Regions from separate parts of the Anaerobiospirillum sp. NML120511 genome, predicted to be linked through region 1. Evidence: predicted binding sites of a transcription regulator. Region 1 holds the regulator's gene; each other region holds the start of a gene.
What was found. Region 1 encodes sigma-54, which starts transcription at its own class of promoters, with help from an activator protein. Its sites were predicted from a motif close to TGGCACNGTTTTNGCTT; they were not measured.
Positions count from the first base shown of each region.

Region 2: the regulator sigma-54 is predicted to act here: its motif matches at 4,131-4,147, upstream of MXE39_RS02880 (flagellin).
Region 3: the regulator sigma-54 is predicted to act here: its motif matches at 2,983-2,999, upstream of MXE39_RS10630 (flagellin).

Region 1 covers NZ_JALKIK010000005.1:66,334-73,735, forward strand. Annotated here, with positions in the region: gene MXE39_RS02490 (MFS transporter) at 1-1,052, opposite strand, end outside; gene MXE39_RS02495 (MFS transporter) at 1,398-2,570, opposite strand; gene raiA (ribosome-associated translation inhibitor RaiA) at 3,314-3,595, opposite strand; gene rpoN (RNA polymerase factor sigma-54) at 4,361-6,109, opposite strand; gene lptB (LPS export ABC transporter ATP-binding protein) at 6,129-6,854, opposite strand; gene lptA (lipopolysaccharide transport periplasmic protein LptA) at 6,925-7,402, opposite strand, start outside.
Region 2 covers NZ_JALKIK010000006.1:17,903-25,304, reverse strand. Annotated here, with positions in the region: gene tsaD (tRNA (adenosine(37)-N6)-threonylcarbamoyltransferase complex transferase subunit TsaD) at 1-29, opposite strand, end outside; gene rpsU (30S ribosomal protein S21) at 1,431-1,646, shown strand; gene MXE39_RS02885 (flagellin) at 1,926-2,849, opposite strand; gene MXE39_RS02880 (flagellin) at 3,085-4,011, opposite strand; gene MXE39_RS02875 (flagellin) at 4,243-5,169, opposite strand; gene MXE39_RS02870 (flagellin) at 5,501-6,415, opposite strand; gene MXE39_RS02865 (hypothetical protein) at 7,170-7,402, opposite strand, start outside.
Region 3 covers NZ_JALKIK010000044.1:30,169-37,570, reverse strand. Annotated here, with positions in the region: gene MXE39_RS10645 (flagellin) at 1-77, shown strand, start outside; gene MXE39_RS10640 (flagellin) at 473-1,435, shown strand; gene MXE39_RS10635 (flagellin) at 1,815-2,738, shown strand; gene MXE39_RS10630 (flagellin) at 3,120-4,037, shown strand; gene MXE39_RS10625 (flagellin) at 4,568-5,494, shown strand; gene MXE39_RS10620 (hypothetical protein) at 5,884-6,303, shown strand; gene MXE39_RS10615 (bile acid:sodium symporter family protein) at 6,305-7,312, shown strand.

The DNA of each region.
Region 1 (7,402 bases):
GGGATAGCGGTCATGCCCGCTGCAAACAGAGCCTGGAACAGGCCTATGGCCGAGGATCGGCGATACTGCTCTACACCGACAATGGCCTCGCTGGTGGCTATGGAGAACACAAAGCCAAAGCTCCAGCCCAAAAAGACCTGAATGATGATGAGCAGGTAAATGTGGGTCACTATCACGGACAGGAAGCAGTAAAGTCCCAGCAGAGCCAGAGCTGAACTTACCATGAAGCCCTGAGAGATACGGGTAAAGGGAGGTTTGCCGGAGTAGTAGCTTGAGACCACATTCATAAGAATAAAGACAATGGTCATAACGCCCATTTCATAGGAGGTACCGCCAATACGCAGGGCTGCCTCATTGGAAAAGGACATGATGGTGGTCATGGTTACGCCCTGCTGAATGGAGGCCAGAAAGGCAAAGAACCAGATGCGCTTGCGTGCTGCCACCATCAGCAGGTCTTTTACCGGTGGGCGTACCTTCTGTTCATCAGGCTTCTTAAGGTGAGCACAGGCAGGATCATCTTCCTTGAGGGTAAGGGAGAGCAGCACACCAAGACCGCCGGAAATGGCCGAGCACCAGCACAGGAAATCCATGCCCATGCTTTCAAAAGCCACAGCTGAGGTAATAAAGGCCAGCATGATGCCAAAGTTATTGGCTGCAAAGAGATATCCTATCTGAGTCTGCATGCGCTCAGGGCTGACGTACTTGGTGCTCAGAAGCATAAAGCTGACCCATAGCGATGAAGCCACGCCCGAGAGTACATTGGCAATAAGAAAGCCATTGCCGGTGCTTTCCATAATACGAACCAGAGAGGCGCTGCCAGAGAAGGCGCAGCCGGCCACAATAATAAGCTTGTGACGGCCCAGCCAGTCAGCCAGCATGCCCATAGGAAAGCGCAGACTCATCTGCACGCCGCCGTAGATACCCACAATAATGCCTACGAAATCGGCAGTTACTTTCTGGGCCAGCAGATATGGTGCGGTATTAGGCACATAAATGTACTGGGCAAACCAGAACAGGGCGATGATTATCAGCAATTTGGTGTTCTGACTCATTGGAACTCCCAGATCAGAGGACAGTATCCGCAGCAGGCTCAGAGGATGACAGTGAGCATCAGAGGGCGGCATGGAAGGCATGGGAGCACCAGGATCCCTTGCCGGCAATAGCCACAATGGCCAGGCCGGGCTCAGGGCCGCATGCCATAAGGGAGGATGTAAACGTGACGGTGCTCCGGCCTGTTACTGACAGTAACAGGCCAGACAGCAGCACGCCCTGGCGCAGGCGCAGCTGATGACAGGGGCTCAAGTGCGGCTGACGCTGCAGTGAGCTGGTGCGGCTGACGACAGGGTGCGCAGGCGCAGACGTGGCTGATGCCTGTGGTGAGCTGGCACCGGCGTCTGTCAGACGGCGGCCCCTTTGCGGCGCAGGTGGCGGCGGCGCATGTAGTAGACAGCTGTGGCAATGGCACCGCCTACGGCCAGGACAGACTGGAAGAAGAAGGCCGTATCAAGTGAGGATGTTTTGGCAAAGAGGTAGCCGGCCACAATAGGAACGCCTGTCATGCCAATGGCAAACATGGACTGGAAGATACCAAGGGCTGTGGAGCGTCGGTAGCTTTCAATCTGGCTTAAGGCCTCAGATGAACACCAGGAGAACACAAAGCCGCCTGTAGTGCCCAGCAGCAGCTGGACAGGAATGAGGGCATAGACATTATCAAGCGATACCATCAGCACGCAGTACAGCGCCATACAAAGCTGGGAGGCGGTCATGAGTATGCCAGGTCCGATTCTGATGGCAAAGTGGGTTGAGGACATAAAGCATGAGGCTGTGTAGCTTGCCGTCATGGTCATGGTCATAATGCCTATCTGCCAGGCTGAGGCTCCCAGAGAGTGAGCCACCTCATTGGAAAAGGACATGGCCGTGCCCATCAGAATGCCCTGCTGGATCATGCCTATGACGGAAAAGAACCACAGTCTTCTGTTCCATGCTACATGAAGCAGATCGCTTATCCTTGGTACGCTGATGGAAGTGTCATGATGCTCTTTCAGGGTAAGGGCAAGGACAGTAGCTGCAGTGCCGCCGCATACGGAGAGCAGGCACATGAGGAACATGCCATAGTCCTGATAAAGGGCAGCTGAGGCCAGAAAGCCCAGCAAAATACCGCTGTTACAGGCAGCCAGCACATAGCCCATGCCGCGCTGGAGATTTTCCGAGGTCAGCATCTTGGTATGGAAGAGGATAAAGCACATCCACATGGAAGATGAGAAACCGGAAATGATATTGGCAATGAGGAAGCCCTCGCCTGTAGGCATGTACAGACGGATCATAGACGCCAGAGCTGCTGAGGCGCAGCCGGTAATAATCATGGGCTTGTAGACGCCTATTCTGTCAGAGAATATGCCTACAAAGATGCGGGTAAAGAAAGGAACGGCACCATAAAAGCCTACCACCAGACCTACAAAATCAGCGCTTATCTTCTGTGCCAGCAGGAAAGGGGTGGTATAAGGCACATATACGTATTGGGTAAACCAGAACAGTCCAATAATCAGCAAAAGACGAGCTGTCTGACTCATGATGACCTCTCGGGCGGCTGCCCTTATGAAGCATAGTTTGAAAATCCGCAGAAAATACGGCAGGTACCTGTTTTCAGGATGCCTAGACTAACAGCAAAATGGACAATAATCCATAGCGCTTATCATACCTTTCAATGACGCTTTATTCGTGGGCATGGATGCCCCCTTACGCATCAGGTAACGGACTGTGCAGGCGTAAAAATGGGGCAGCTGATGTGACGGGGCTGTGCGAGCCAGGCAGGCTATGAGTATTATGGCAGTCGCCGCTCGCCGCTCGCAAGGGGCAGTGCATGCTGGCGGAGGAGCTCTGGCTCAGGCACAGGCGCGGGCGGGGCTGTCGGCGCGGGAGGGACCTGAGTTTTAGATGGTGGGCAGAAACGAAAAAACCCGCCTGCGGCGGGTTCTTTCCTCGAATATCAGGAGGCGGGGCCTCCTGCTGTGTATAATGATGACTTTTTGCTGGTCCGGGATAGTTCCCGGATTTCCCGGCTGGGAAACTGTGGTCAGTCTCATCACCGCAGACATCGGTAACGGGAGTATCTGAGACCGTCCTGAAAGCTGGGCCTTACGGGGCCCTGGTGAATAACAGTGGTTGCTTTCCCTGAGAGGGTCTTTGGTACGCGGTACCCGGGGTGCTCAGCAGGGGGTTACTGTCTGTCCGCTTCAGGTGGTGGCGGTATGCCCCGTTTTCCTAATGTCCGGGACGGTGCCGCTTCAGCCATTACTCTGAGCCGGAACTGTGTTTATTCGTGCTTTTCCTTATACTTGACAAGCTGACGATCAACCTTGTCAATTAAGGCATCGATGGCTGCATACATGCTCTCATCTTCTGCTTCGGCGTGAAGTGTGCCACCAGCTACACTGAGATCGGCTTTTGCAATCTGTAAGAGCTTCTCTACAGTTAAGGTAACAGAGATGGAAGTGATAACATCGCCCTTGCGCTCGAGCTTGTTGAATTTGTCGGTGACATATTCATGAAGAGCGTCTGTGACCTTGAGTCCTACACCTTGGATGTTAATCTGCATATTTTGATCCTTAATCCAAACTTGTTGGATACCGAAAGTGAGGCTGACGTCCACCGCTGTTATCATGCCTGAGCATTAAATAGTCCAGAAAAGATATGGTTGGGTGCAGTATGAAAAAGGACTATCCGTAACAGTGGTTCCTACTGCTGGAAACTATCACTCAAAGCGAAGCTTTAAGGCAGTTGGTTGCCTGGTATTCTCCCGTAGTCGCAAAACTGTTTGAAAAATCATAGTCAGCGACGGTGATACCGCAGGCTAATGGGCTCGTCGTGCCCTGGGGGGTGTATTGCAACCTGTAAGTCCATATTAACCAAAATAAGCACCTTGTGTACAAATATGTTCGCAAGATTTGATGTATGTCTCAATATGGTCAAATTGCCTGAAACTTTTGACGAGGCCCGCAGCTGCGCCTTTTGGCTCTCAACTGTGCCTTTGATATGCCAGTTATACCAGCAGTGATAACAGGCTCAGACCAGGAAGTGCGCTCCCGTGTTTTCCTGCAAATACAGTGGTGCTCTCCAAAACAGAGCAGTCTGCACCAGTCCGGTCAGAGCAGGTGCCTGCCAGGCACAGCAGTCTGCATAGGGGGCAGGTGCCCATAGGGCAGAGCAGGCTTCATTGGTCATAGTATGTACCCATAGCCTTAGCCTGAGTATGAGCGCAGCGGGCAAAGCTGGTACAAGGGGTGGCAGCCGGATCAGGCAGCCACCAAAAACAAAGAGCGCCATAAAGGCGCTCTTTGTTTTTAGGATGGCAGGTCGGGATTTATACCAGACGCTTGCGCTGTGAGGATGAGCCAATACCCAGGGCCTCACGGTATTTGGCAATGGTACGGCGGGCTACGCAGAATCCTTTTTCCTTGAGCAGGCTGGCAATCTGGTTGTCCGAGTATGGACGGCGCGGATTTTCACTGCTGACAAGGGACTTGATCTCGGCACGGATAGCAGTTGAGGAGGCGGTACCGCCGCTTTCAGTGCTTACGTGGCTGGAGAAGAAGTACTTGAGCTCGAAAGTACCACGCATGGTGTACAGATATTTCTCTGTAGTCACACGGGAAATGGTGGACTCATGCATGGAGATTTCCTGGGCAATATCATTGAGCACCAGCGGCTCCATACGGTGTTCACCATAATCAAGGAAAGCCTTCTGATGGTCAACAATACAGCGGGCTACCTTAAGCAGAGTGTCATTACGCTTGGCCATACTCTGGATGAACCAGTTGGCCTCCTGCAGATTGGACTTGAAGAACTCCTTTTCGCGCTCATTGCGGGCATAGCAGGCAAGGGAGCGGTACTGCTCGTTAAGGCGCACACGTGGCAGAGCATCAGGGTTGAGAATAACGTCGTAATCTCCGTCCTTGTCCTTTACTACCAGCACATCAGGCACGATGTAATCAGCCTTTTCTCTGATGGCGGTGCGTCCCGGGCGTGGAGTCAGGGACACAATGACGTCATTGACCTTCTTTAAGACATCTTCCTTGACGCCCAGCTTGGAGCAAAGGGAGCGGTAATCGTGGTTGGACAGCAGATCAAGGTACTTGGAGACCACTTCATTGGCCATGCGTACCTCTTCGCTATGATCACGGGTCATCAGATCCTTGAGCTGAATGAGCAGACACTCCTGTACGGAGCGGGCGCCTACACCCAGAGGGTCGTAGTTCTGAATAAGCTTGAGGACGATATTGACGTCATCAATGGTGGCCTCTGGCCAGGTGACATTGATAAGAGCGAGCAGATCATCAAGGCTTTCAGTCAGATATCCTGAGTCATCAATACCGTCAATGATAACTTCAGCAATATAGCGGTCACGGCCCTTAAGCGGAGAGCAGTCGAGCTGCCAGGTCAGGTGATCGTGCAGATTGATCTGAGTTTCGCCCTCGTAGGCACCGTCATCGTCCATTACGGCACCCTTGCTGCGGGTGCGGGCGCTGTAATTGTCCTCACGGCTCAGATTATCAAGATTCTCCTGAGTGGAGGTGCTGCCCGGATCGATCTCAGGCATGGCAAGTTTGTCCGGCAGGTCACCGCCACCGGTATCAGTTACCTGGCTGTAATCGCCCATAGCTGCCAGATCAGCTGCCATATTATGGTCAGCAGATGAGAAGTCATCAAAATCGCCGCCACCATCGTGATCAGGAGCGTACTCGATGCTGCTGCTGCCACGCATGGTGCTGTCACTGCCCATAAGCTCATTTACCGAGGCAATTTCGCTCTTACCGTCATAGCCGGCCATGTCGATATCAGCACCCTGGAAGGAGGCATCGTCGTTGAACGGGTCATAGACCTCACTGTCGTTCTCCATGCGCTCACGCTCAGCCATGGCATCAAGAGACTCCAGGTTGGCATTGGCAATGGACTCGTCAATCTCCAGAAGGGGATTGGTTTCAACGGTCTGCTGAATCTCCTGACGCAGATCAAGAGTTGATAACTGCAGAAGACGGATAGCCTGCTGCAGCTGCGGTGTCATGGTTAAAGTATGGGTCTGGATTGCTCTTAACTGGAGCGAGTTTCTCAAACCGGCCATGGTTCTGATCCTATAAAGAGAAGTTCTTACCCAAGTAGACTTCCTGAACTTTCTTGTTGTTCAGTACTTCCTGTGCCGTACCCTGGGCAATAATTTCTCCAGCGTTCACTATATAAGCTTTGGCACATACGTCTAAAGTCTCGCGGACATTGTGGTCAGTGATGAGCACGCCAATGCCACGGTCTCTCAGGTGCTTGATAATATCTTTGATGTCGGAAATTGATATCGGGTCAACACCGGCAAAAGGCTCGTCCAGCAGGACGAATTTCGGGTTGGCTGCCAGGGCGCGGGCAATTTCCACGCGGCGGCGCTCGCCGCCTGACAGGGCCATACCTGAGCTCTTGCGGATATGCTCGATATGGAATTCTTCAAGCAGCTCGTCTACGCGCTTTTGCATTTCAAGACGACTCTGCTTTTTCTGCAGCTCCATTACACTGAGGAGATTCTCCTCAACGGTAAGTTTGCGAAAAATGGAGTTTTCCTGCGGCAGGTAACCAAGACCTGCCTGGGCTCTTTTGTGCATGGGCATGTGAGTGATATCGACGTCATCGATGGTCACATTGCCGTTTTCTGTAGAGATAATGCCCACAATGATGTAGAAAGAAGTGGTTTTACCGGCGCCATTTGGTCCAAGAAGACCGACAACACTGCCACTTTCGATGCTCAGACTTACATCATTGACCACCACACGGTCCTTGTAGGTTTTTTTGAGGTGATTGGCTTGAAGGAGACTCATAAACGACCTTTCTTGTAACAGGTTATGAGGCCCGCTGACCTTAGGCGGAGCGGGCTTTCAGGAAGGGTCCTTACTGTTTGTTCTTATCTCTGGAAAAATCAGCAGGTACGAAGGTACTTGAGACGCGTCCGCCCTGACTGTTGTTGTTTGATGCTCTCATTTTCTGAGTGCTGATATTATATTCGATACGCTCGCCTGTCATGCGCGACTCACCCTGCCAGATAGAGGCACGGCCGGCCAGAACAATGCGTGTTTCCTCAGGAATGTAGCTCAGCGTACTGGCGCGGGCTTTTATAACGCGTCCGTCATCCTGTTTCTGTTCAAAGGTGACCGGGTTGCCGTAAGCCACAATGGACTTGAGCGCCCCCTTGGGACTGCGTGTTACCTCTACCTTGTCTGCCTTGAGTTTGATTGAGCCCTGGGTGGCTTCCACGTCTCCGGAAAACAGCAGTTTATTGGCCTGAAGATCAGCACTCTGCTCTACTGACTGAACGTTGATAGGCTGAGTATGATCGCTTTTAAGAGCCCAGGCCGGGCTCAGACTTAAC
Region 2 (7,402 bases), on a different contig from region 1:
CAGGAGCTTTCAATACCCAGTACCAGCATGGTTAACCTCAAAATACAGAAAAACAGCGTATCTGCAGGAACTATGACTCAGTCCCAAAGAAAAAAGCCCATACCTGTCCATTCCGGGGCTGTCCTTGCCGGAATCAAAAGCAGTACTCGTCCGTGCCATATGACACAGCCATAACCGGGATAAACAGGGGCATAATCAGCATCATTCCAGGCTTCTAATCACCACAGGGCAGCAGCCTTGCTCATAATGCACAGCATGTGCTCATAGCGCAAAGCTCTCGCTCAAAGTGCACAGCATTTGCTCATAACGCAGAGCTTTGGTTCATAGTGAACAGCACTTGCACCAATTACAGCAGTACCTGCTCAATTAGCAGCAACATCTGCAGTGGCAGGCCAGAACTAGCCTTAAAGACATAAGTTAAGTCACCACAACCGGCAAAAAAACAGAGATCATAGGGCCTGCAAAAAGGCATCTATGGACTCATGCCGGAAATGACGGAGGATGCATTAAAAAACTGCAGCCAAACATAGTAATAATACCATCACTGCCCGATAAAATCACCGCCCAGACAGCCCTCACATTATTTTGAACGGCGGTTATAATTCCCACAGCTGCGCGCCTGCGCAAACAGGACAGTGACCGTTGCTACTGCTTTGCATACACCCTGAATGCAGACATTGCGAAACAGGCTGCAAAAAATGCCCGGCCCGTCCCCTCAGGAATCCAGCGAAAACTGCCACACTCACCCCACTGTCCACTGCGATAAGGCTCAGACTAACAGCTGCCATTCGGCCTCTTTCATCCCGACAAGGGACAATGCACCCATTTAGCCGGCTGTAACTGTCATTATCTGTAAGGCATGTAAACTTGACTGCCTGATACAAGGAACAGGCTCTCAGAAGTAGGGGCGGCGGGAAAAATAACATTATTTATTGCGGCGGGATTTGCCAGGTTGTACCAGGTTGCTTTGACGGGTCATACAGCATACATGCCTGCAGTTCCAGCCAGCAGGCTATCCAGCGTACATGCCAACAGTTCCAGCCAGCAGGCCATCGAGCATAACTTCACAGAAGGCCCAGCCAGAAGGCCGCCAGGCTGAATAATGGATCAGTGAAAGAGTGGGAATTATTCACCAGCTGTGCTCACCGGCGGCATGGTTAAACAAGCACAGGTAATGCGTAGACGAAGGTCGTTTACATGCTGTTTTGCCACAGATTTGAATGCTACAGGACCGGACATGCACAATCGAGGCACAAAATCCTTATTTATCTGAGGTTCAGGGGCAAAAATCACTTTACATTGACCGGCTAAACAAGTAGAATAACCCGAATTTTTCGATCTCCAGTATCTCAATTGGTTGATTCTGGTAATCTTTCAGACCCATGGTGGGTCAAATTTTAACTTTACTTTTAAGGAAGGTGGTTTTACACATGCCAGTCATCAGAGTACGTGAGAATGAGCCGTTCGATGTTGCCTTAAGACGCTTCAAGCGTTCTTGCGAAAAGGCAGGTATCCTCGCAGACGTTAGAGCTCGTGAGTTCTATGAGAAGCCAACTACTGTACGTAAGCGTGCCAAGGCTTCTGCTATCAAGCGTCACGCCAAGAAGATGGCCCGCGAGAATGCACGTCGTACCAGACTCTACTAATCGCGCTGTCATTCAGACTGAGCTGTGTTAGACAAGTCTGCCCCGCCTGATGTCAGGCAGCAGACTGGCCTAAAAGCTACAAGAGAAGCGGAACCCGGGGTTACCTCAGGTTCCGCTTCCTTGTTTCTGGTCCGGGCAAAGACAACCAAGTCACGCCACAGGCACAGTATTAAGATAAGGCGCAGCCGGGGCCCCCTGGCTGCGCCTTATTGCATTAAAAAGGCGGGAAACCCGCCTTAATACAGAAAAGAAAAGAGATATAGAAACAAGAAAGAACTGTTAACCGCCGAGCAGGTTCAGCGCAATGGTAGGACGCTGGTTAGCCTGAGCAAGCACAGTCTGAGATGCCTGCTGAATAATGTTGTTCTGGGTAAGCGAAGCAGTCTCAGAGGCAAAATCTGTGTCTCTTATGCGGCTACGGGCATCAGACTGATTCTCTGAAATGTTTGCCTGGTTTCGAATGGTGCTTTCCATACGATTTTGGATTGCGCCCAGGTTAGCTCGATGAGAGTCGATGTTCTGAATGAGCTTGTCGATATTAGCTAATGTTGCGGTAGCAATGGCAGCTGTTGACACAGAGAATCGTACTGGACCATTAGCAGTCATAATGACGCCAGACTTGGAATAGTCATTCTTAGTTGTTTGAACCTTTACTCCGGCTCCGCTGGCAATTGCACACAGGGTAAAGCCCTGAGATAAAGTAAGACCAAGAGTATTGCCGGCATTGGCGCCAACCTGGAAAGTAAGCAACTTATTTTTTGCCGGGATCAGGCCCTTACCTGCGCCATCAAGTACCTGCTCACCACCAAAGGTGGTTTGTCTGGCAATACGTGAGATTTCTGCAGATAACTGAGTTACTTCTTCCTGAATAGCCTTACGGTCAGCCTCAGAGTTAGTGCCGTTTGCAGACTGAACAGCAAGCACACGAATGCGTTGGAGCATGTTGGTGGTTTCGTCCATGGCTCCTTCAATGGTCTGGGCCAGAGCGATACCGTCATTGGTGTTGCGGTTACCCTGATTTAAACCATTAATCTGCGATGTCAGTCGATCGGCGATCTGTAAACCGGCAGCGTCATCCTTTGCGGAGTTGATGCGCAGGCCGGAAGAGAGGCGCTGATATGAGACATTCAGGCTTAAGGTAGCATTACTGAGCTTTCTCTGGGCATTAATTGAGCTGACATTCGTGTTAACGTACAAAGCCATAAGTACATCTCCTTACTGGACGTAAGAAATTGAGTGTGAACCGTCCAATACAAACAACTACGGCCTGTAACCATCTGATGTCAGTATGCAGACCTGAGATAATTCTTATAATAATTTATAGAGCAAGGGATATGCCAGGCAATATGTAACAATTCAGTCACATTAACAGTTTTAGAAATTAAAAAGGCAGGGATTAACCCTGCCTTAATTAGGAAAAAATAGAGTAGAAACTGAATTAACCGCCAAGCAGGCTCAGAGCGATGGTAGGACGCTGGTTAGCCTGGGCCAGCACTGACTGAGATGCCTGCTGGATAATATTGTTCTGAGTAAGCGCTGCAGTCTCAGAGGCGAAGTCTGTGTCTCTTATGCGGCTACGGGCATCAGACTGATTCTCGGAGATATTTGCCTGGTTGCGGATAGTGCTCTCCATTCTATTTTGTAAAGCACCAAGGTTTGCGCGGTGTGAATCGATGTTCTGAATCAGCTTGTCAATATTTGCAAGAGTACCGGTAGCAGTAGCAGCTGTTGATACAGAGAATCTTACAGGTGTACCTGTACCTGTCATTACAATGCCAGTCTTAGAGAAGTCAGTCTTATTTTTCTGAACATCAACGTTTGCACCGCCAGCTATAGCGCTCAGAGTGAAGCCCTGAGATAAGGTCATACCAAGGGTATTGCCAGCATTTGCACCTACCTGGAAAGTAAGGAGTTTGCCTGCTGCCGGAATAAGACCCTTACCAGCGCCATCAAGTACCTGCTCACCAGCAAAGGTGGTCTGTCTTGCAATACGGGAAATTTCAGCAGATAGCTGGGTAACCTCTTCCTGAATAGCCTTACGGTCAGCTTCAGAATTAGTGCCGTTGGCGGCCTGAACAGCCAGCACGCGGATGCGCTGGAGCATGTTGGTGGTTTCGTCCATGGCACCTTCAATGGTCTGGGCGAGGGCAATACCATCATTGGTGTTACGGTTACCCTGATTTAAACCATTGATCTGTGAGGTCAGTCGGTCTGCAATCTGTAAACCTGCGGCGTCGTCCTTGGCTGAGTTAATACGCAGGCCAGAGGAGAGGCGCTGATATGATACATTCAGGTTTAAGGTAGCATTGCTCAGCTTTCTTTGAGCATTGATGGAACTGACGTTCGTGTTAACGTACAAAGCCATAAGTATCTCTCCTTATCGGACGTAATATTTTGAGTGTGACCCGTCCAAGATGAACAACTACGGCCTGTAACCTCTGAAGGCATTGTATCCAGACCTGAGATAATTCTGATACAGGTTTAGAGCAAGGGGCGTGCCAGTAAAACAGTTACACGTCTATTCAACTGGCTGTTAATCACATGAAAAATGGCAGGGATTATCCCTGCCTTTTCAACAAAAAGTATAACCAGGCTATTAACGGCCAATCAGACTAAGAGCAATAGTAGGACGCTGGTTAGCCTGAGCCAGCACCGACTGAGAAGCCTGCTGGATAATGTTGTTCTGTGTAAGCGCAGCAGTCTCAGAGGCGAAGTCTGTGTCTCTTATGCGGCTACGGGCATCGGACTGATTCTCGGAGATATTAGCCTGATTGCGAATAGTGCTCTCCATTCTGTTTTGTAAAGCGCCCAGTGCTGCACGCTTTGAATCAACATGCTGAATAAGCTTATCAATGTTTGCCAGAGTGTTTGTAGCAACTTCGGCAGTGCATACACCAAAACGAATGTAATCAACGTTGTTAGCCTTTGATTTAACAAGGCCCATTTCGCCCTTGTTTGTCATTTTGTTATCTGGAATGCCAGCCTCAATTCCTATGCTGCTCAGGTCAAAAGCTGAAGACCAGTTTAAAGTAAGAGTATTGCCTGCATTAGCGCCAACCTGGAATGTTAGTTCACCTGTATCTGGAATTAAGCCTGCATCTGCACCATCAAGAATCTGCTGACCAGCGAATGTGGTCTGCTTGGCTATACGGGTGATTTCCTGGGACAGCTGGGTTACTTCCTCCTGAAGAGCCTTACGGTCGGCAGCAGAGTTTGTGCCGTTAGCGGACTGCACTGCAAGTACGCGGATACGCTGCAGCATGTTGGTGGTCTCGTCCAGGGCTCCCTCGATGGTCTGGGCAAGAGCAATACCGTCATTGGTGTTACGGTTACCCTGATTTAAACCATTGATCTGAGTGGTCAGTCGGTCTGCAATCTGTAATCCTGCGGCATCATCCTTGGCAGAGTTAATACGCAGGCCTGATGAGAGGCGCTGATATGAGACATTCAGGTTTAAGGTTGCATTGCTCAGCTTTCTTTGAGCATTGATGGAACTGACGTTCGTATTAACGTACAAAGCCATATCTTCTCTCCTTCTCTCTTTCACCTAATGGCCGCAATTGTTCTGTAGTGGCCATCCAGTACAATTAACCAGGATTAGTTAGTGCTATTGAAATATTTGAATCCTGGCTGTTGTTTCTTTCGTATTTCCCAGCAACAGCTATGCCAGATTCAATATCTATAATGGCATGGACAAAAGTATATTGAATGCCTTATAAACCTTGATTTAAAGGGCATTGTGTATGTTTTTAAGTTTGTCCAGATCAGGCTATGTCCAGGGATCTGCACTTAATAAAAAGGCGTGGTTACCCACGCCTTTGAGATAAAAGAGAAAGAGAATCGAATCGGGTCAATTAGCCGCCAAGCAGGCTCAGAGCAATGGTTGGGCGCTGGTTAGCCTGGGCAAGAACAGACTGCGAGGCCTGCTGGATAATGTTGTTCTGAGTCAGAGCTGCAGTCTCGGAGGCGAAGTCTGTGTCTCTTATGCGGCTACGGGCATCAGACTGATTTTCAGAGATATTAGCCTGGTTGCGGATAGTGCTTTCCATTCTATTTTGTAAAGCACCAAGTCCGGCACGCTTTGAGTCTACATGCTGAATAAGGGCATCAATATTGGAGAGTGTGTTTGTAGCAAATGCTGCAGTGGATACGGTGAAACGCACTGTACCATTTGCAGATTTAAACAGGCCTTTGGCACCGTTAGCCTGGTCAGCATCAGGAATACCTGATTCTTTGCCGATGCTGCTAAGTGTAAATGCACTTGCCCAGCTAAGATTGAGTGTATTGCCGGCATTTGCGCCTACCTGGAAAGTTAAGGTGCCGTTATTAGGAATAAGGCCCTTATTTTTACCCATAAGTATCTCCTGACCAGCAAATGTTGTCTGTTCAGCGATACGGGTAATTTCCTGCGAGAGCTGGGTTACTTCTTCCTGGATGGCCTTGCGGTCAGCTTCGGAGTTGGTGCCGTTGGCGGACTGTACTGCGAGCACGCGGATACGCTGCAGCATGTTGGTGGTCTCGTCCAAAGCGCCTTCAATGGTCTGGGCAAGGGCAATGCCGTCGTTAGTGTTGCGGTTGCCCTGGTTTAGGCCGTTAATCTGGGAGGTCAGACGGTCAGCAATCTGTAAACCGGCTGCATCGTCTTTGGCAGAATTAATTCTCAGGCCTGAGGAGAGGCGCTGGTATGAAACATTCAGGTTTAAGGTCGCATTACTCAGCTTTCTTTGAGCATTGATCGAGCTGACGTTCGTGTTGACGTACAGAGCCATTTCTATCTCTCCTTAGCGAACGGCTGATGATGCTGAAATACCGTTCATAATACTCTTCTCAGGTCTTTGCGCATGGTGTTTGATGTGCAGACCGAATGTTAGTGTTGTCTGTGCATAGATAGAGCAATTTATGTACCACGATATAAGAATGTTTTAAAATTTGTGCTTTACGCGGCGCTTAAATAAGCGCTTTGTCATGTTTATATATGTATACTGGTATTTCAGTGTGCACTGTGCAGGGGCCCGTAAACTTACATACTCTATATGTATGAAAGTTGAAAAACATCAATATGTAAACTTGATTTGATATGCGGCATTTCTTGCCGCTGGTCTATTGAATGTGTGACAGGACTGAGTGTTTTGGCACTTAATTGAAGGCTGCAATAAGCAGTGCGTGCAGGTGCACAAATAGCGGCTGTGATCTCGTATGTAGACTGGGGAGCAGGGCTTTAGGACTCTCCATTGAGTGGATGGAAGTTATGAGGGATGAGAGTAAGCGCCGGGAGTATAGCGTAGAGTTCAGAATCAATTGCAGTACTGTATTGTTGAGATGACTGGCCGCTGAATTGATGGGGATTATGAAAGCTGACGGAGTCATGGCTTATTTCCAGCTGACGTAAGTAGGGGGATTGCCAGCTGACGTAAGTAGGGGTTATTGCCAGCTTATGGAGGTGGGGCTATTGCCAGCTGCCGGAGGCGGGATTATTAGCATGTTCAGCTGGCTTGTACAGGTAAAACTTTTAAAAAGTGACAATCAGGATTTTTTGCCTTCTGTGGCTTCCTTGGCAGCGTCCGTGGTGTCTTCGTATCTTGTGTCTTTTACAAAGCGTATTTCATAAACACCAGGGGCTACCATGCGCTTCTCGCCACGTACACGCTCCAGGGCTGTTTCCTTTTCAAAATCCAGCTCTGGCACCAGAATAAACTGCACATTATCAAAGTCAGCCGGGCCATGGAAAGTCACGACATTTTCAAACAGATCAGTGG
Region 3 (7,402 bases), on a different contig from region 1:
TTCAGCAGGCTTCACAGACTGTTCTTGCCCAGGCAAATCAGCGACCAACTATTGCAATTAGTTTGCTGGGACAGTAAAATCACATCAGAAATATTTATTCTCTTTATTTCTCTCTCTTATTAAAGCGGGCAATTGGCCCGCTTTTTTTATTGCATCTAAGCCATTTGGAAAGCATTACTTACCTCATCAACGTCAAATACGCGTCGTAAAACGCCAGGTATTGCTGGGAATCTCACTTCGAAATGCTGATCGTAATGTTTTATTTATTGCTTATGTACTATAAATATGGCATTTATGAAGCATCTTGAGAAAATTTTAGAACGCATTTTTGGCCAGTTGGCCCGCTTGTTGCTAAATTACTTTCAACTTAATTTGAAAAAGGTCTGCCCAATAATTCCAAGGCAGACAGCCTTGGATATTGATACGACCTTAGAAGTGAGGTCAATAGTACTAAGCGATAAAGGAGATAAAAATGGCCTTATACGTTAATACAAACGTCTCGTCCATTAATGCCCAACGCAAGCTGAGCAATGCAACCCTGAGCTTAAATACCAGCTACCAGCGCCTCTCTTCAGGCCTGCGTATTAACTCTGCAAAGGACGATGCCGCCGGTCTCCAGATCTCCGACCGCCTGACCTCCCAGATCAATGGCCTCAACCAGGGTAACCGTAATACCAACGATGGTATCGCCTTGGCTCAGACCATTGAAGGTGCCCTGGACGAAACCACCAACATGCTCCAGCGCATTCGTGTGCTGGCTGTACAGTCCGCCAACGGTACCAACTCTGCAGCTGATCGTAAGGCCCTTCAGGAAGAGGTTACCCAGCTGTCAGCCGAAATCACCCGTATCGCTCGACAGACCACATTTGCAGGTCAGCTGGTACTCAACGGCCCTTACGATAAGAACAATAACAAAAACAGTCTGATCCCAAGTGTCGGTCAGAACAACCAGGGAGGCAACCTGACCTTCCAGGTAGGCGCCAATGCCGGCAATACCCTGGATCTGGTCTGGAAAGATGCCTTTACTCTTAGCGGTATCGCAGACATGGCCTCAATCAAAGGCCAGGATATTACTAATAAAGGCGCTAAAGGACTTATTAAATCAACGGCTGGTAACGTCACTGTTGTTCGCTTCGGCGTCTGCACAGCCAGTGTTGCTACCAACACTCTTGCCAACATTGATGCACTTATTCAGGCTGTTGACTCCAAGCGTGCTGCTCTTGGTGCTTTACAGAATAGAATGGAGAGCACAATTCGCAATCAGGCAAATATTTCCGAGAATCAGTCCGATGCCCGCAGCCGCATAAGAGACACAGACTTCGCCTCTGAGACCGCTGCCCTTACCCAGAATAACATCATTCAGCAGGCCTCTCAGACCGTTCTTGCTCAGGCTAATCAGCGCCCTACTATTGCGATCAACCTGCTTGGTCAGTAAACAGCACAACCGATTTATTCTTTTTACTCTCTTTCTCATCGAGGCGGGCAAAAGTCCCGCCTTTTTTACGCCTGTAATAAATTTATAGAGCATCTCAGGCAATTAAATGTCAAACTCCTGTCGTGAAATGCCAGGAATTGCCGGGAACGTTAATGACGATAATGTTTTAATTAGTATTTCCCTGCTATAGATAAGGCATTTGTAAAGCGTTATTGCATAGTTTCAGGCCGTATTACATGCATTTGGCCCGCTTGTTGCTAAATTACTTTCAACTGAATTTGAAAAAGGTCTGCCCAATAATTCCAAGGCAGACAGCCTTGGATATTGATACGACCTGCGTAGTTGAGGTCGGTAATTCTATGCGATAAAGGAGATAAAAATGGCCTTATACGTTAATACAAACGTCTCGTCCATCAATGCTCAACGCAAGCTTAGCAATGCAACCCTGAGCTTAAATACCAGCTACCAGCGCCTCTCTTCAGGCCTGCGTATTAACTCTGCAAAGGACGATGCAGCAGGTCTCCAGATCTCCGACCGCCTGACCTCACAGATCAACGGCCTCAACCAGGGTAACCGTAATACCAACGATGGTATCGCCCTGGCTCAGACCATTGAAGGCGCCCTGGACGAAACCACCAACATGCTCCAGCGCATCCGTGTGCTGGCCGTACAGTCCGCCAACGGTACCAACTCTCAGAAAGATCGTGACGCTCTTCAGGAAGAAGTAACCCAGCTGTCCGAGGAAATTACCCGTATTGCTAACCAGACAACCTTTGCTGGTCAGACCATCCTTCAGGGTAAAGGCAAGGGCCTTATTCCTAATGATGGAAAACTGGTATTCCAGGTAGGCGCTAACGCAGGTAATACCCTGTTTCTTGACTGGACATCAGCTTTTACTTTAAGTGCCATTGCATCTCAGGCAGGTATTACAGCTCAGAATGATCTTAAAGATTCAAAAGCGAAAAAAGGTTTTACAGAAAATGCTAATGGCGGCATTCGCTTTGCAATCTCAACAGCCTCTCGTGCTACCTATGTTCTTGAGAATATTGACAAGCTGATCCAGGCTGTGGATTCCAAGCGTGCCGGACTTGGTGCTTTACAGAATAGAATGGAAAGCACTATTCGTAACCAGGCAAATATTTCCGAGAATCAGTCCGATGCCCGCAGTCGCATAAGAGACACAGACTTCGCCTCTGAGACCGCTGCTCTGACTCAGAATAACATCATTCAGCAGGCCTCTCAGACCGTTCTTGCCCAGGCTAATCAGCGCCCTACTATTGCGATCAACCTGCTTGGTCAGTAAACAACACAACCGATTTATTCTTTTTACTCTCTTTCTCATCGAGGCGGGCATAAGTCCCGCCTTTTTTACGCCTGTAATATTTTTGTAAAGCGATATTGTGGCAACTTCATGTCAAATATTCACCATAAAACGCCAGGAATTGCCGGGGATATTGCTGACGATAAGGTTTTAATTATCGTTAAGTTGCTATAGATACGGCATTTATAAAGCGTTTATCATGGTTCATGGCTACATTTATGTCATCTGGCCCGCTTGTTGCTAAATTTCATTACACAGAATTTGATAAAGGTCTGCCCAATAATTCCAAGGCAGACAGGCCTTGGATATTGATACGACCTGCGTAGTTGAGGTCGGTAATTCTATGCGATAAAGGAGATAAAAATGGCCTTATACGTTAATACAAACGTCTCGTCCATCAATGCTCAACGCAAGCTGAGCAATGCAACCCTGAGCTTAAATACCAGCTACCAGCGCCTCTCTTCAGGCCTGCGTATTAACTCTGCAAAGGACGATGCAGCAGGTCTCCAGATCTCCGACCGCCTGACCTCACAGATCAATGGCCTCAACCAGGGCAACCGTAATACCAACGATGGTATCGCTCTGGCTCAGACTATTGAAGGTGCCCTGGACGAAACCACCAACATGCTCCAGCGTATCCGTGTGCTGGCTGTACAGTCCGCTAACGGCACCAACTCTCAGAAAGATCGTGACGCTCTTCAGGAAGAAGTAACACAGCTGTCCGAAGAAATTACCCGTATTGCCAACCAGACAACTTTTGCTGGTCAGACCATCCTTCAGGGTAAAGGCAAGGGTCTTATTCCAACTGACGGCAAACTGGTCTTCCAGGTAGGCGCAAACGCCGGCAACACCCTCTCTCTCGACTGGGTCTCAGCTTTTACCTTAAGTGGAATTGCTTCTCAAGCTGGTCTCAATCAAGGTGAGCTTAAGGATGCCGCTGCAAAGAAAGGCTTTACAGAAGATGGTGGTGCTATTCGTTTTGCTATCTCAACTGCATCTCGTGCTACCTACGTACTGGAGAATATTGACAAGCTGATCCAGGCTGTTGATTCTAAGCGCGCCGCACTTGGTGCTTTACAGAATAGAATGGAAAGCACTATTCGTAATCAGGCAAATATTTCTGAAAATCAGTCCGATGCCCGCAGCCGCATAAGAGACACAGACTTCGCCTCTGAGACCGCTGCCCTTACTCAGAATAACATCATTCAGCAGGCTTCTCAGACTGTTCTGTCCCAGGCTAATCAGCGCCCTAATATTGCGCTCAGCCTGCTTGGTCAGTAACTACATAAAGATTTACTCTCTTTCTCTCTTTCTCATCGAGGCGGGCCCAGTTCCCGCCTTTTTTACGTCTGTATATCTTGTTTTGTAATGCAGTTGTTGCCAGGCTAAACGGCAATTACGTGCCCCGTCAATATTATGCCAGGTCGAACCAGGCATAAATGGCAAAATTGTCCTGTAATTACTGCCACCTGTATAAAAATCTATGCTTTTTGTTTTGTACAGCGTCAATTTTTACACCTGGAGAACGTTTCTCTGGGAAAACACTCATTTAAGATTGATTATGTGTAATATTTTTTACGCTTTATAAAGCGCTTGAATATGCCTTTTATAAAGTTTTTATTGTTCATATAAAACAGCTTATATCATCACCTGGCCTGCATGTTGCTACTTATCAGGTATCAGAAGCATAAGGGTCTGCCCAGTATTTCCAGGGGAGACAGACCTCGGAAATACAGTCGATCAGTGTAGTTATGATCGACACGACCTTATTGATAAAAGGTCGCTCGCTCTGAACGATAAAGGAGAAAAATATGGCCTTATACGTTAATACTAACGTCTCGTCCATCAATGCTCAGCGCAAGCTCAGTAATGCAACTCTGAGCCTGAACACCAGCTACCAGAGACTGTCATCTGGTCTGCGTATCAACTCAGCAAAAGATGACGCAGCAGGCCTGCAGATTTCAGACCGTTTAACCTCACAGATTAACGGCTTAAATCAGGGTAACCGTAATACCAATGATGGTATTGCCCTTGCCCAGACTATTGAAGGCGCCCTTGACGAAACTACCAACATGCTGCAGCGTATACGTGTGCTGGCAGTACAGTCTGCTAACGGTACCAACTCAGCTGCTGACCGTAAGGCTCTTCAGGAGGAAGTAACCCAGCTTTCTCAGGAAATTACCCGTATTGCCAACCAGACTACTTTCGCCGGTCATGAAATTCTCATGGGTGCCAGTGTTGGCCTCATTCCAAGTAGCGGTGAGCTTAAGTTCCAGGTTGGCGCGAATGCAGGAAACACTTTATCCCTCAACTGGAAAGATCCTTTTACATTAAGCGGTATCGCAGACCAGGCAGGTATCAATAAGACCAATCAGCAGGATAATAATGCCAAGTTTGGTCTTATGAAAGATAATAAGAACAATAATGCTATCCGCTTCAGTATTTCTACCGCTTCCCGTGCTACCCATGTGCTTGAGAATATTGACAAGCTTATTCAGGCTGTTGATTCCAAGCGTGCCGGACTTGGTGCTTTACAAAATCGCATGGAAAGCACTATTCGCAATCAGGCTAATATTTCCGAAAATCAGTCTGATGCCCGCAGCAGAATTCGTGACACAGACTTCGCCTCTGAGACCGCTGCCCTGACTCAGAATAACATTATTCAGCAGGCTTCTCAGACCGTACTGGCCCAGGCTAACCAGCGCCCTACTATTGCTATTAACCTGCTCGGTCAATAAACAGTTTTTTTCTCTCTATCTCTTTTAGTTCTCTATCTTTCTCTCTCTTATTTTTCTCTTTTTTATTCTCTTTATTCTCTCTATCTCATCGAGGCGGGCAAAAGTCCCGCCTTTTCTATGCCTGCATATATCGATATTTGTCTAAGCTATAAATGGCCTGATTATGTGGCTGGTGCTTATGCAAAGGTTTGCATTGGGAGCAGGATTTTCCAGGGTATGGCCAGTATATTTTGTTTTATTTTGGTGCAATTGCATGGTTATTACAGGGAATACAATTATTAATGTTTTGTTTTGGTGCACTGGCACCACTGGCCTGTTTTTGTTGCTTAGAATGCAGGTACAACGCAGTTGCAGCCTGATGTGGTTCAATCCTGCTGCATTATGGCTTTATGGCCGCACTTACCGGTGAAGCACTTTATCTGACCGGTGTAAGAAACCTGCTTAATCAGTTTCTTATTTTGCGGTGCTTTGCTGCGCTGTACACAGCCTGGCTGAGCCACCCTGACTGTCTGAGGGTGGCGCAGTCTGAAGCAGAAAATGCAGGGCTTGAGGCCTTTGCTTTTCACCTTGTGCTTTTCAGGTCTGGAATATCTATTTTGTTTTTATCTGCCGTGCAGATAAGCGAGGCAAACATGTCATATCGTAACTTTGCCTCCTGTGAGTACGGTTATCGTCCGGGTTATCGACCTGCATATCAAAATTGCAACAATAACTGTTTTGAGAGCAATTACAGCATGTGCTGGAATGACCGCGCGATGGACCGCCCTGAGCAGGAGAGCTTTGGAGGCCACCATGCAGACTTTAGCTAAAATGAGCGCATTTTTCGGTAAAACCTTTGCTTTCTGGGTTATTGCCGCCGCGATTATTGCTTTCTACTTCCCAGACGCCCTTAAGTTCCTTGCCGGCTATATCAGCATTTTGCTTGGTATTGTGATGTTTGGAATGGGTCTTACCCTTCGTGCCAAGGACTTCTCGGAAGTCGTGAAGCGCCCTGTAGACGTCATTATTGGCGTGGTGGGCCAGTTCGCGATTATGCCTCTTTTAGCCTATATTCTCTGCCTTGTGCTCCAGCTCCCTGCCGAAATTGCCGTTGGCGTCATTCTGGTAGGATGCTGCCCTGGCGGCACCGCCTCCAACGTCATGACCTTCCTTGGTCGTGGAGATGTACCACTGTCTGTGACTATCTCCGCCTGTACTACAGTCATGGCTCCAGTAGTCACACCGGCCTTAATCTACCTCTTTGCCCAGCAGTGGGTAAGCGTAGATCCGGTATCCATGTTCATGTCCATTCTGTACATCATGGTTCTGCCTATCGTAGCTGGCGTTGTGGTAAATGCTTTATTTGGCGGTTTCGTTCGCAGTGCCGTATCAGTTATGCCAATGATCTCAGTATTTGCCATCGTGGCCATTGTTGTAGCCGTAGTTGCTGTAAGCCGTGATCAGATCGCCCGTACCGGCCTGTTAATCTTTGCCGTAGTCATTTTGCATAATGTTCTTGGTCTGGCTCTTGGCTATGCTCTGGCAAAGGCTTTCCGTATGGACCTCAAGAAGCGCAAGGCCCTGTCTATCGAAGTAGGCATGCAGAATTCCGGTCTGGGCGTTGCTCTTGCCATGGCCCACTTCAATCCACTGTCCGCAGTTCCAGCTGCCATCTTCTCTGTATGGCACAATATCTCCGGACCAGTCCTGGCCACCGGCTTTGCCAATATGAACGATGATCAGGACAGCGATGATTCTGCCAGCGGCGAGGGCAATGATTTTTCTGACGAGCACGAAGAATTTGCTGCTCCAGCCCAGGGCGCTGCCCAGCAGGCCTGATTTAAGGTAAGTTAAGACGGCAACCCGATGGCGGCCGCATAGCGCGGCCGCCTGAGCCGCAGCACTGGTTGCATTATTGGATGCAGCATC